Regions from separate parts of the Streptomyces sp. bgisy130 genome, predicted to be linked through region 1. Evidence: riboswitches for the same ligand, from Rfam matches in the RefSeq annotation. Region 1 holds a riboswitch; the other holds the start of a gene.
The links. A riboswitch is a leader RNA that binds a small molecule or an ion and turns the genes downstream of it on or off. The one in region 1 is predicted to bind S-adenosylmethionine.
Positions count from the first base shown of each region.

Region 2: it holds a riboswitch for S-adenosylmethionine, as region 1 does, so the genes downstream of both, AC3EUV_RS37895 (aminotransferase class V-fold PLP-dependent enzyme) here and thrC (threonine synthase) in region 1, are expected to answer to the same signal.

Region 1 covers NZ_JBYISA010000003.1:103,962-110,652, reverse strand. Annotated here, with positions in the region: gene thrC (threonine synthase) at 1-1,043, opposite strand, end outside; SAM riboswitch class I at 1,061-1,221, opposite strand; gene AC3EUV_RS05705 (glucosyl-3-phosphoglycerate synthase) at 1,394-2,356, shown strand; gene AC3EUV_RS05700 (GntR family transcriptional regulator) at 2,379-3,134, opposite strand; gene AC3EUV_RS05695 (alpha,alpha-trehalose-phosphate synthase (UDP-forming)) at 3,331-4,854, shown strand; gene otsB (trehalose-phosphatase) at 4,868-5,779, opposite strand; gene AC3EUV_RS05685 (DUF3263 domain-containing protein) at 5,869-6,156, opposite strand; gene AC3EUV_RS05680 (ABC transporter substrate-binding protein) at 6,257-6,691, opposite strand, start outside.
Region 2 covers NZ_JBYISA010000082.1:3,425-10,115, reverse strand. Annotated here, with positions in the region: gene AC3EUV_RS37895 (aminotransferase class V-fold PLP-dependent enzyme) at 1-1,375, opposite strand, end outside; SAM riboswitch class IV at 1,546-1,663, opposite strand; gene trpD (anthranilate phosphoribosyltransferase) at 1,755-2,819, opposite strand; gene qcrB (cytochrome bc1 complex cytochrome b subunit) at 2,992-4,629, opposite strand; gene qcrA (cytochrome bc1 complex Rieske iron-sulfur subunit) at 4,626-5,690, opposite strand; gene qcrC (cytochrome bc1 complex diheme cytochrome c subunit) at 5,687-6,496, opposite strand; gene ctaE (aa3-type cytochrome oxidase subunit III) at 6,574-6,691, opposite strand, start outside.

The DNA of each region.
Region 1 (6,691 bases):
ACGACCTGCTCGTCGTTGACATCCTCCACGGCACCGCCCGTACGGCGCGCGATGTCCAGTACGTACGGCCCGTCGGCCGGGTTGCCGATCGCCAGCGACTTGGCGATGGTGTTCGGTTTCTGGGGACGGACCACGTCGTGCCCGGCCTTGAAGGCCGCGGACACCGGCGAGCAGCCCTCCGCCTGGGCGCCGAAGATCTTGTACGGCTTGTCCTCGACCAGGCCGAGGGCGATCAGCTCCTTGAGCCCCTTGTCGATCTTGGTGAGCTGCGAGCCGGACGCGATCGGGATGACGATCTGGTCCGGGAGCTGCCAGCCCAGCTGCTCGCAGATCTCGTACGCGAGCGTCTTGGAGCCCTCGCCGTAGTACGGCCGCAGATTGACGTTGACGAAGCCCCAGCCCTCGCCCAGCGGGTCGCCGATGAGCTCGGAGCAGAAGCGGTTGACGTCGTCGTAGTTGCCCTCGATGCCGACCAGGTCGCCGCCGTAGACCGCGGCCATGACGACCTTGCCGGCCTCCAGGTCGTGCGGGATGAATACGCAGGACTCGAATCCGGCGCGGCGGGCCGCGGCGCCGACCGCACCGGCGAGGTTGCCGGTGGAGGAGCAGGAGAGGGTGGTGAAGCCGAAGGCGCGGGCGGCCTCGACGGCGATCGCCACGACGCGGTCCTTGAAGGAGTGCGTCGGGTTGCCGGAGTCGTCCTTGACGTACAGACCGCCGGTGACGCCCAGCTCACGGGCGAGGTTGTCGGCCTTGACGAGCTTGGTGAAGCCCGGGTTGAGATTGGGCTTGTCGGCCACGTCGGTGGGGACGGGCAGCAGCGGGGCGTAGCGCCAGATGTTGTCCGGGCCGGCCTCGATCTGCTTCCGCAGGCCCTCGGGGTCGCCGCTCGGCAGGTCGTAGGCGACTTCGAGCGGCCCGAAACATTCCTGGCACGCGAAGATCGGGCCGAGCGGGAAGCGCTGTCCGCACTCGCGGCAGGACAGGGCTGCGGCGGGGCCCAGAGCGACGGCGGGGGTGTTTTCGGTGACTTGCACAGCCATGGAGGCGAGGCCCTTTCTCCTCATCTTCCTCGCGGCGAATCTCGCCACGAGACGGATTTGGCACCTTCCCTAGCCGGGAGCCTCACGCGCGCGGGACGTCAGCGTCCTGGCGGCAAGACCGGCTGGAGGGTTGCCGGGGCTTCAACGGGCCGTATCCCTCTGCCCCTCTGGATGAGCGGTATGGCGCTGGGACTGAACCCAGGCGTTTGTGGCGCGGGGACCCCGACATGCGACGGTCATCCGCGTTGTTCAAGACTGTAACCGAAGGCACTGACAGTTGAGATAGTCGTCCGAACCGCGAGATGGATCACACAGGCCGCCGATCGGGCGGTGACCGAGGAGTCGTAGACGTGCTGGAAGAGGTCGAGAGCTGGCTGACCAGCCACTCCTGGTCCGCCGCTGACCGCCCGCTGGGGCAGCTGCTGGAGGCGAAGCGCCAGACGGGTCGTACGGTCAGTGTCGTACTGCCCGCGCTCGACGAGGAGGCCACGGTCGGGGCGATCGTGGCGGTGATCCGTGCCGAGCTGATGGCCGAGGCCGTGCCCCTCGTCGACGAGCTGGTGGTGCTGGACTCCGGCTCCACCGACCGCACCGCCGAGGTCGCGGCGGCGGCCGGCGCGCGGGTCGTGCCCCGCGACAGCATCCTGCCCCGGCTGCCCGCGCTGCCCGGCAAGGGCGAGGTGCTCTGGCGCTCCCTCCTGGCCACCACCGGCGACATCATCTGCTTCATCGACGCCGACCTGCGCGAATTCTCCGCCACCTTCGTCTCCGGGATCGTCGGCCCGCTGCTGACGGACCCGGACATCCAGTTCGTGAAGGCGATGTACGACCGTCCGCTGGAGACCGGCGCCGAGGGTGCCGGGGCCGGCCAGGGCGGCCGGGTCACCGAGCTGGTCGCCCGCCCGCTCCTCAACCTCCACTGGCCACAGCTGGCCGGCTTCGTCCAGCCCCTGGGCGGCGAGTACGCGGCCCGCCGCTGCCTCCTGGAGCGGCTGCCGTTCCCGGTCGGCTACGGCGTGGAGCTCGGCCTGCTCGTCGACTCCCTGCACACCGTCGGCCTCGACGCCCTCGCCCAGGTGGACGTCGGCGTACGCAAACACCGCCACCAGGACGGCCAGGCCCTCGGCCGGATGGCCGCCGCGATCTACCGCACCGCCCAACTACGCCTGACCCGCGGCCACATGGTCCGCCCCCGCCTCACCCAGTTCGACCGCGGCGACGCGGGCTTCGTCCCCCGCACCACGGACGTGGACACCGAGGAACGCCCCCCGATGGCCGAAATCCCGGAGTACGCGGAGCGCCGGGCGGCGTGAGCGCTCCCGCCCGGCCGGACGTTCAGGCGTCGAAGCCGTACTCCAGCACGTAGGCGGACGAGTCGAGGATCATCTCGTTGACCTCGACGGTGCGGCCGTCCGCGGTCACGGCCGTGCGGCTGATGAGGATGACGGGCGTGCCCGCCGGGAGGCGCAGCCGCTCGGTCTCCTCCGGCGCCGGCATACGGGAGCGCACCTCTTCCCGGAAACGCGCGGGAGCCGCGCCCAGCTCGGCGAGCCGGGCGTACGTGCCGCCCGCCCCGGTGTCCGGCCGCGTGATCGCCGAGCCCGCGACCAGCGCGGCGGGGAGGTAGGAGGCGGACAGCAGCACCGGCTTGCCGTCGAGCACGAAGCGGCGGCGCCGCACGATCACGGCGTCTCCAGGAGCTATATCCAGTCGCGCCGCGACGGTTTCAGCGGCCGACTCCTCGTCCACCGTGACCTCGTCCACCACCAGGTCACGGTCCGGGACATCGGCCGACCAGACCGACCGCCCTTCACCCCACTGTTCCCGCGCCAGTCGCGGCACACCCCGGCGCCGGATCGGCTGGAAGTCCCGCACGAAAACTCCGGCGCCCTTGCGGGCCTCGGCGAGCCCCTCGGAGGTGAGCACGCCAAGAGCCTGACGTGCCGTCATCCGGGCCACTCCATGCCGGTCCATCAGGTCGTTCTCTCCGGGCAGCCGGTCACCGGGCCGGAACTCCCCCGCTGCGATCGCCCGCTTCAGCCCGTCGGCGATCCGGCGGTACGTGGGCGACGAGCTCTCCTGTGCGGCCATGCGACGCATCCCTCCTGGCGATCTCCGGACATCCTCTGGCACCCGCTCTCGTCGGGCGAAATCCCGGCCATCCAGCAGGCGGCCGACGCTGCGCGCACCCGGCTCGCCGTCGGCGGGACACTGGACGACTCCCCTCCCCCGCCCCTTGACCGCTTCCGTACGTTTGCGCGGATCTGTGGCGGGTTACTTTCGCGACATGGTCTCCGAGCGCAGTGCGGTGCAAGCAGGTGCTGAGGTTCTTGTCGCGTCCAATCGTGGGCCGGTGTCCTATGGCCTGGGGGAGGACGGGACGCTGAGCGCCAAGCGGGGTGGTGGCGGGCTGGTGTCCGGGCTTTCCGCTATTGGGCCCGAGACCGATGCGGTGTGGGTGTGTGCCGCGCTCGGGGACGGGGACCGGGAGGCCGTGCGGCGGACGGGTGGTGTGCTGGAGTCGGGGGACACGGGTGGACAGCGTGTCCGGATGCTGGACATTCCGGCCGGGGTGTACGCCGCCGCCTACAACGGCGTCGCGAACTCCGTGCTGTGGTTCGTGCACCACATGCTCTACCAGACGCCGCTGGAACCGGTCTTCGGCGCGGAGTTCCGGGCGCAATGGGCGGCCTACGAGTCGTACAACGCGGCCTTCGCCGACGCGCTGGCCGAGGGCGCGGCGCCCGGCGCGGCCGTTCTCGTGCAGGACTACCACCTGGCGCTGGTGCCCGGCATGCTCCGCGAGCGCCGCCCCGACCTGCGGATCGCGCACTTCTCCCACACCCCGTGGGCCCCGGCCGAGTACTTCGCGATGCTGCCCGACGACATCCAGCGGAAGCTGGCGCTGGGCATTCTCGGTGCCGACCGGGCGAACTTCCTCACCCGGAGGTGGGCCGAGAACTTCGTGGCCTGCGCGGAGACCGGGCTCGGCGGGCAGTGCGAGCGGGTCCGGCCGGAGGACGGGGCGCCCGGCATCGTCGCGCTCGTCCCGGAGCGCAAGGCGCGCACGACCTGGATCGGTGTGCACGGCCTCGGTGCCGACGCCGCTTTCCTGCGCGAGCGCGCGCACCGTCCCGACGTCGAGGAGCGGATGGCGGCGCTGCGCACCGAGATCGGCGGGCCGGGGCGGCGGACCATCGTCCGGGTGGACCGCACCGAGCTCTCCAAGAACATCGTGCGGGGCCTGCTCGCCTACCGGCAGCTGCTCGCCGACCGCCCCGAGTGGCGCGAGCGGGTGGTGCACCTCGCCTTCGCCTACCCCTCGCGCCAGGACCTCGCCGTCTACCGCGACTACACCGCGGAGGTCCAGCGGGTGGCCGAGGCCATCAACGCCGAATACGGGACGGCGGGTTGGCAGCCGGTCCTGCTGCACGTCAAGGACGACTTCGCCCGCTCGCTGGCCGCCTACCGGCTCGCGGACGTGGCACTCGTCAACCCGATCAGGGACGGGATGAACCTGGTCGCCAAGGAGATCCCGGTGGTGTCGGACGCCGGCTGCGCGCTGGTGCTCTCGCGCGAGGCGGGCGCGCACGAGGAACTCGGCGCGCATGCCCTCACCGTCAATCCGTACGACATCGTCGGCACCGCCGAGGCGCTGCACGAGGCGCTGTCGATGGACGACGGCGAGCGCGCGGCACGCACCGAGCGGCTGGCCACGGCGGCCACCGCGCTGCCGCCCGCCCGCTGGTTCCTGGACCAGCTGCGGGAACTGCGCGGGGAGGACACCCAGGAGGTTTCGCGGCCCGCCTGAGCCACCTCCCCGGCTACGCCCCGTGCGCCCCGTTCTCGTCCAGCCGGGCCGCCAGGGCGCCGAGCAGGCCGACGACGCCGGACGGGCCGTCGACGACCAGGTCGGCGCGGTCGGCCAGTTCGGCGACCTCGGCGCTGCCGCTGCACACCAGGAGGCCGGTCAGGCCGTCGGAGCGGAGTTTTTCGACGGCGGCGAAGGCGGCCAGGTCGCCGAGGTCGTCGCCGGCGTAGAGGACGGTGGCGGCGCCGGTCTCGCGGACCCATTCGGCGAGGGCGACGCCCTTGTCCATGCCGGGCGGGCGGAGTTCCAGGACGAGGCGGCCCGGTTCGACGATCAGGCCGTGGCGTTCGGCGAGTGCGGTGAGCGGGCCGCGCAGCTGGTCGAAGGCGTCCTGGGGGTCGGTGGCGCGGCGGGTGTGCACGGCGATGGCGCGGCCGCCCTTGCGCTCGATGGCGGTCTCGACCCAGGTGCCGTGCCACACCCCGGAGGCGTCCAGGACGCCGGGGAGTTCGGCCTGTATGGCGGCGACACCGGGGTGCGGGGCGGGCGCGTGGACGGTGCCGGTGGCGGCCTCCCAGCGTTCGGCGCCGTAGTGGCCGAGGACGGTGAGGTGGTCCAGGCCGGGTACGTCCGCGAAGCCGCCGAGGCGGACCGCGACGGTGGCCGGGCGGCCGGTGATCACCGCGGCGGCGCGCAGCCGGGGCACCAGGCGACCGAGGGCGGCGACGGCGCCCTCATGGGCGCGGGCCTTCTCCGGGTCGGGGACGATCTCGGCGAGGGTGCCGTCGAAGTCGAGGGCGACGACGGTGCGTTCGGGGTGTGCCAGCAGTGCGGCGAGGCCGTCGCGGCCGGCGGGGGTGTGCGGGGTCGGCACGGATCCGGGGGCCGGCTGGGACGGCGACGCGGCGTTCGGGGGGCTGCCCATGGCGCCGACCCTACCGGCGCGGGGCGGGCGCCGGGGGAAGCTCCGGCGACAACCACGGGCGCACGGGGGCGGCGGCCCGGGCGCCCGGGTCAGCGGCGGGCGCGGCGGGCGTCCCGTATGCGGCGCAGGCGGTTGACGGTGACGGGGTCGTGGGCGAGCGCGCGGGGGTCGTCCAGCAGGGCGTTGAGGAGTTGGTAGTAGCGGGTCGGGGAGATACCGAGCTGTTCGCGGATGGCGCGCTCCTTGGGGCCGGGGCCCGGCCAGGAGCGGCGCTCGACGGCGAGCACCGCCTCGTCCCGGGCGGAGAGCTCCGCGGCGCGCCCGACGGCCCCGGGCTCGCCGCCCGGACCGCCCGCATCCGCCGTCCCGTCCGTCATCACGCTTCCACGATAAGCGCACGGTCGGACAACGCCCGGCCCGTCACCCCGGCGGCCGCCCCGCGCCGGGGCGCCCGCCCGTACTCCCGCCCGCTCCGCGTCATTCGGCGGCGCTGTCCGTCGCGTCCGCGATGTTCTGGATGTCGGTGAGCACTCCGGACGGGTTGCCCCGCGGGCCGACCGCGGCGCCCACCTTGGCCTTGACGGTCTTGGAGATCAGCGGCCAGGAGGTCTTGTTCGCCGGGTAGAACTCGGCGGCGGCGAGCTGCTTGAGGAAGCCGTGGAACTTGGCGTACTTGTCGTCGGCCAGCATCGCCTGGGAGGCGGCGGTGGTGACCGGCAGCAGGCCGTACTCACCGGAGAACTTCTCGACGTTCTTCTTGCTGTAGACGAAGTCGAGGAACTTGCCGACCTGGGCGCGGTGGCCCCCCTGCTTGAAGGCCATCATCCAGTCGGCGACGCCCATGGTGGCCTTGGCCTTGCCATGGGTACCGGGCAGCTCGACGGTGCCGTAGTCGATGCCCTTGGCCGCCGC
Region 2 (6,691 bases), on a different contig from region 1:
CCCCCTGCCTCACCAGTTCCGTGACCGCACGGATGAAGCGGTCGACGTGCTCGTCCGGCGTGCCAACGCCCAAGCTCACGCGGATGGCGTTGAGGGACTTTTCGCCGGGGGCCGCGTCGGGGGCGCCGCACTCGCCGGGGTCCTGGGGCTCGCTGCCGAGGAGGGTGCGGACGAGGGGGTGGGCGCAGAAGAGGCCGTCGCGGACGCCGATGCCGTACTCGGCGGAGAGGGCGGCGGCGAAGTGGGAGCTGTTCCAGCCTTCGACGACGAAGGAGAGGACGCCGACGCGTGCCGCGTCCTCGCCGAAGAGGGAGAGGACGTTCACCTCGGGTACCTCGGCCAGGCCGGTGCGGAGGCGGGCGATCAGTTCCTGTTCGCGGGCGACCAGGCCGTCGAAGCCGGCCTCGGTCAGGGCCTGGCAGGCCGAGGCGATGGCGTAGGCGCCGATGACGTTGGGCGAGCCGGCCTCGTGCCGGGCCGCGGTGGTGTGCCACTCGACGTCCACCCCGCCGTCCGTGCGCCGGGAGACCTTGCGGCTGGCGCCGCCGCCGGCCAGGTACGGTGCGGCGTCCCGCAGCCAGTCCGCGCGGCCGGCCAGTACCCCGGCGCCGAACGGCGCGTAGAGCTTGTGGCCGGAGAAGGCGACCCAGTCCACGTCCAGCTCGGCGAGGTCCACCGGGTGGTGCGGGACGAGCTGCGCGGCGTCCAGCACGATCCGGGCGCCGTGCGCGTGCGCGGCGGCCGCCAGCTCCCGCACCGGCCACAGCTCACCGGTCACATTCGACGCACCGGTCACGCAGACCAGCGCCGGGCCGTAGGGCTCGCGTGCGGCCAGCGCCTTCTCCAGGGTGTCCACGGCCTGCTGCGGGGTGCGCGGTGCGTTGAGGTAGGTCACCGTGACGTCCGGGCGCTGCTCCCAGGGCAGCAGCGAGGCGTGGTGCTCGGTCTCGAAGACGAACACCCGGGTGTTCTCGGGGAGTACGGCGGCGAGCAGGTTCAGCGAGTCGGTGGTGGACCGGGTGAAGACGACCTGGTCGCCCTCCCGTCGCCCGCCACCGCCCTTGCCGGACCGGGCTTCGCCCGGGCCCCCTTCGATGCGGCAGCCGAGGAACTCGGCGATGGTGCGGCGGCTGTTCTCGAAGAGGTCGGTGGACAGCTGCGAGAGGTATCCGGCGCCGCGGTGCACGCTGCCGTAGTACGGGGCGTAGGCCGCCACGTCGTCCCAGACCCGCTGGAGGGCGGGGGCGCTGGCGGCGTAGTCCAGCGCGGCGTAGTCGACCTCGCCGCCGGTCACGAGCGGGACGCGGACATCCCGGCCGAGAACCGGCAGCGGGGCACAGACGGAGCGGTCGGCGGCAACGGCGGAAACAGACATGGCGAACTCCCGTGAGAGGTAAGCGAATTCGCCGCGTGCGGGGGCGCGGAGGGCGCGCCGGGGCACCGCGGCGGGAAAAGAAAAAGGGATGCGGAAAAGGGGCCGTCGGGCCCTATCGCATTCGCTGATTCACGGAAGTTCTCCCTCGGGGACCAGGATCCCTGGCGAGGGATCCGCGCTTGCCGCAGACCTCGCTGCCTGCGGCCTGGTCATCACCCGGGGCACCCCGCCACGGAAGGAGGGTTGCCGGACAGCGGGCCGGGGCCTGCATCGCTGTCACTCGTGACCTGGGCAGAATCATGCCACACGGGCAAAGCGGCGCAAGGCCCGGTCCATATGACGGACTGGGCCTTGCGTCACACCCTGCGTCACCGTGCGCTCAGGTGTTGCTGGCGGCCACCCAGCGCTCCAGCGCCCGCTTGGCCGCGCCGGAGTCGACCGAGGCGGCGGCGCGCTCGATCCCGGCCCGGATCTGCTCGGCCAGCGGAGCGTCCGCCGGCTCCAGGGCGACCAGCGCGGCCGCGGAGTTCAGCAGCACCGCGTCGCGCACCGGGCCGGTCTCCCCGTCCAGCACCCGGCGGGCCACATCCGCGTTGTACGAGGCGTCCGCCCCGCGCAGCGCCTCCACCGGCACCAGGGGGATGCCTACGTCCCGGGGGTCGAAGGACTCCTCGCGCACCGTGCCGTCCCGGACGATCCACACCCGGGAGGTCGCGGTGGTGGTCAACTCGTCGAGGCCGTCGTCGCCGCGGAACACCAGTGCCGACGAGCCGCGCTCGGCGAGCACCCCGGCCAGGATCGGCGCCATCCGGGCGTCCGCGACACCGGTCGCCTGGGCGCGGACCTTCGCGGGGTTGGTCAGCGGGCCCAGCACATTGAAGGTGGTGCGGATGCCGAGCTGGGCCCGCGCGTTGGCGACGTGGCGCAGCGAGGGGTGGAACTTCACCGCGAAGCAGAAGGTGATGCCGGCTTCCCGGGCGACCTCGGTGACGCGCTGCGGGGTGAGGTCGAGGTTGACGCCGAGCTTCTCCAGGACGTCGGAGGCGCCGCTGGCGGAGGAGGCGGCGCGGTTGCCGTGCTTGACGACCTTGGCGCCGGTCCCGGCCACCACGATCGAGGACATCGTGGAGATGTTGACGGTCTTGGCGCCGTCGCCGCCGGTGCCGACGATGTCGACGCTGGGGCCGGGGACCTCGATCAGCCGGGCGTGCGCGTACATGGTGCGCACCAGGCCGGAGATCTCGGCGACGGTCTCGCCCTTGGCGCGCAGGGCCACCGCGAACCCGGCGATCTGGGCGTCGCTGGCCTCGCCCCGCATGATCTTGTCCATCGCCCAGGCGGTGTCGTCCGCGCTGAGGTCACGGCCGGCGAGCAGGGCGTTGAGGAGCTCCGGCCAGGTGTGGGCCGCCACGCTGTCGCCGCCAACCGGGGTCACAACGTTCATGGTCCACTCTCCTGGATTGTCTCCTGCTTATGCCGTTCACCCTATCGAGCCGCCGGGCACGCCGGAGGGCCCCGTCCGGTTGGGGTATCCCCTGCTCCTTAAGAGCTTGGGGAACGGACGGGGCCCTCTGGGTGGCGTACTGGCTACGGTGCGCTAGGTAGCGCTGCGGTGATCAGTGGTGGCCGTGGCCGCTGCTGATCTCCTTGTACTCCTCGACCGTGGCCTTCGGGATGACGTTGTCCTCGCCGTAGTAGGCCTTGGAGAGCTTGGCGCGCAGCTTCTGCGAGCGCTTCAGCTTGCGCTCCACACCGTTCTCGTCGACCTCCGGGCCCAGCTCGAGCGGCGCGGGCTGCTCGTGCTGGGTGAGCAGGTGCAGCTGCTCCTGGTCGAGCGGCTCGTGGACCTCGATGAACTCACCGTGCGGCAGGCGCTTGATGATGCCGGACTCGCGGCCGTGCAGCACCTTGTCCTTGTCGCGCCGCTGGAGGCCCAGGCAGATCCGCTTGGTGGCGATGAAGGCCAGCACCGGTCCGACGAAGAACGCGATCCGCACGAACCAGGTGATCGAGTTGATCGACAGGTGGAAGTGCGTCGCCCACAGGTCGTTACCGCCACCGATCAGCATCACGAAGTACGCGACGAGCCAGGCGACACCGAAGCCGGTACGGGTCGGGACGTTGCGCGGGCGGTCCAGGATGTGGTGCTCGCGCTTGTCGCCCTTGACCCAGGACTCGATGAACGGGTAGACCGCGATCGCGACCAGGACCAGCGGGAAGACCAGGATCGGGATCAGCACACCGAAGTTGAGGGTGTGGCCCCAGAAGTTCCACTCCCAGCCCGGCATGACACGCACCAGACCCTCGGCGAAGCCCATGTACCAGTCGGGCTGGGCGCCGGTGGACACCTGGTCGGGCCGGTAGGGGCCGATCGCCCACACCGGGTTGATGCTGGCGATCGCGGCGATCACCGAGATCACACCGAAGACCAGGAAGAAGAAGCCTCCGGCCTTGGCCATGTAGACCGGCAGCAGCGGCATGCCCACGACGTTGTTGTTGGTCTTGCCGGCACCCGGGAACTGCGTGTGCTTGTGGTAGAAGACCAGGATCAGGTGCGCCACCAGCAGGCCGAGCATGATGCCCGGCAGCAGCAGGACGTGCACCGTGAAGAACCGCGGGATGATGTCGTGCCCCGGGAACTCCCCGCCGAAGATGAAGAACTGAAGGTACGAACCGACCAGCGGCATCGCCAGGATGACGCCCTCGATGAACCGCACACCGGTACCGGAGAGCAGGTCGTCGGGGAGCGAGTAGCCGGTGAAGCCGGTGAACATGCCCAGCACCAGCAGCAGGAAGCCGAACAGCCAGTTGACCTCGCGCGGCTTGCGGAAGGCGCCGGTGAAGAACACCCGCATCATGTGGACCATCATCGCGGCCAGGAACACCAGCGCGGCCCAGTGGTGGATCTGGCGGATCAGCAGACCACCACGCACGTCGAAGCTGATGTCCAGCGTCGACTCGAAGGCCTGCGTCATCCGGACACCCTGCATGGGCACGTAGGAACCGTGATAGGTCACCTCGGCCATGCTCGGGTGGAAGAACAGCGTCAGATAGACACCGGTCAGGATGATGATGATGAAGCTGTAAAGCGCGACCTCACCCAGCATGAAGGACCAGTGGTCCGGGAAGATCTTGCGCATGTTGGACTTGGCCAGGCTGTAGATGCCCAGCCGGCCGTCCGCCCAGTCGGCGATCCGCTCGCCCCGTGGCGCCTGGCCACGGCGCGGGGTGGTCGCGCTCGTCTCGTTACTCATCCGCGCTCCCAGAAGCTCGGGCCGACGGGCTCCTCGAAGCCGCTTGCGGCCTCCAGGAAGCCGTCCTTCTCCGTGATGTGCAGCTGCGGCAGGGCGTGTCCGGCCGGACCGAAGATCACCCGACCGCCGTCAGAGAGGTCGAACGTCGACTGGTGGCAGGGGCAGAGCACGTGGTGCGTCTGCTGCTCGTACAGGCTGATCGGGCAACCCACGTGGGTGCAGATCTTCGAGTACGCCACGATGCCCTCGTGCGACCAGGACAGCTCGTGCTTGTCCTTGATGTTCTGCGGCTGGATCCGCACGAGCATCAGGGCGTCCTTGGCGATCTTCTGCGCGAACTCCTCGTCGTGCTCCTCCAGGCCCTCCGGCATGGCGAACGTGAGGGAGCCGACCGCGATGTCCTCGGGACGCAGCGGGAGGTTGGTGGCCTGGTTGACCAGGCGGACGCCCTTCTTCCAGTTCGTCGTGCGCAGCTTGTTCCCGGGCAGCGGCCCGAGGTCACGCAGCAGCACCACACCGGAGAGCGGCACCAGGGCCAGCGCGCCGAACATCGTGTTGCGGATCAGCTTGCGGCGGCCGACCTGCGACTCCTTCGCCCCCTGGGCGAAGTCCGCCATGACCTTGGCCTTGACCTCCGGCGCCGCCTCGATCGGGTGGCGCTCGTCGGCGACCTCCTCGTCCGACATCAGCGTGCGGGCCCAGTGGACCGCCCCGGCGCCGATGCAGAAGAGCGCCGCGCCCAGCGTCAGACCGAGCGCGAAGTTCAGCGCGCTGATGTGACCGAGCGGCCAGATGTAGACGTTCTGCTCGATCGGGATCGCCACGTACGCGGCGATGAAGGCGACCGTGGCGATCATGGACACGACGAAGAGAAGCGCCACGGTGCGCTCGGAGCGCCTGGCGGCCCGGTCGTCGATGTCCTGGGCACGGTGCTCGTGGGGCGGCAGACCCGGGTCGGCGAACGGGTTCTCCGCCGTGGTCACCGCACCTTCGTGAGCCGTCTCCCGCTCACCGGGAAGGGTTTCTTCTGGCACGTCTTCGTGTCGTCCAGTCTCACTCATGACTTCTTGGCCTTCGTAGTCCGGGCTGCGACCCAGATGGCGACCGCGATCAGTGCGCCCAGGCCGAAGATGTAACCGAAGAGACCCTCACTGACCGGACCGAGACCGCCGAGGTCGAGGCCGCCGGGGCTCTCGGATTCATCGCCGTTGACGGCGCCGAGGTACGCGATGATGTCCTTCTTGTTCTGCTTCGACAGCGAACCGTCACCGAAGGAGGGCATGTTCTGCGGGCCGGTTTCCATGGCCTCGTAGATGTGCTTCGGGTCCACGCCCTCGAGCGTCGGTGCGTACTTGCCATCGGTCAGGGCGCCGCCCTTACCGGTGAAGTTGTGGCACTGCGCGCAGTTGGTGCGGAACAGCTCGCCGCCCTTGCCGATGTTGGCGCCGTCGGGGCTGTACTGCTCCTTGTCCGGCACGGTCGGACCGGCGCCCAGCGAGGCGACGTAGGCCGCGAGCTGGTCGATCTGGGCGTTGGTGTAGATGTTCTTCTTCCGCGGCACCTGGGCGCCGGGCTGCTGGGCCGGCATGCGGCCGGTGCCCACCTGGAAGTCCACGGCTGCGGCGCCGACGCCGACCAGGCTGGGGCCGTCGGAGGTGCCCTGACCGCCGGTGCCGTGGCAGCTGGCGCAGCCGACGGCGAAGAGCTTCTTGCCCTCCTTGATGGCAAGAGACTGGGCGGTGTCATCGGCCTGAGCCTTGTCCGCCGGAGCGAACGCGGCGTACGCCCCCCCAGTGACCGCCAGCGCGAAGAGTAGGACGACGAGCGCCGCCAGCGGATGGCGCCGTCGTGCGGAGAGCTTTTTCACGGATTACCCCGGTGTCAGGATCTTCTGCGTCGATGCTTTGGATATGTCTGTCTGATTCGAGCCGGTATGGGTCCGGACTACTTGATCAGGTAGATCGTGGCGAAGAGGCCGATCCAGACGACATCGACGAAGTGCCAGTAGTAGGACACGACGATGGCCGCGGTGGCCTGCGTGTGGGTGAACCTCTTGGCCGCG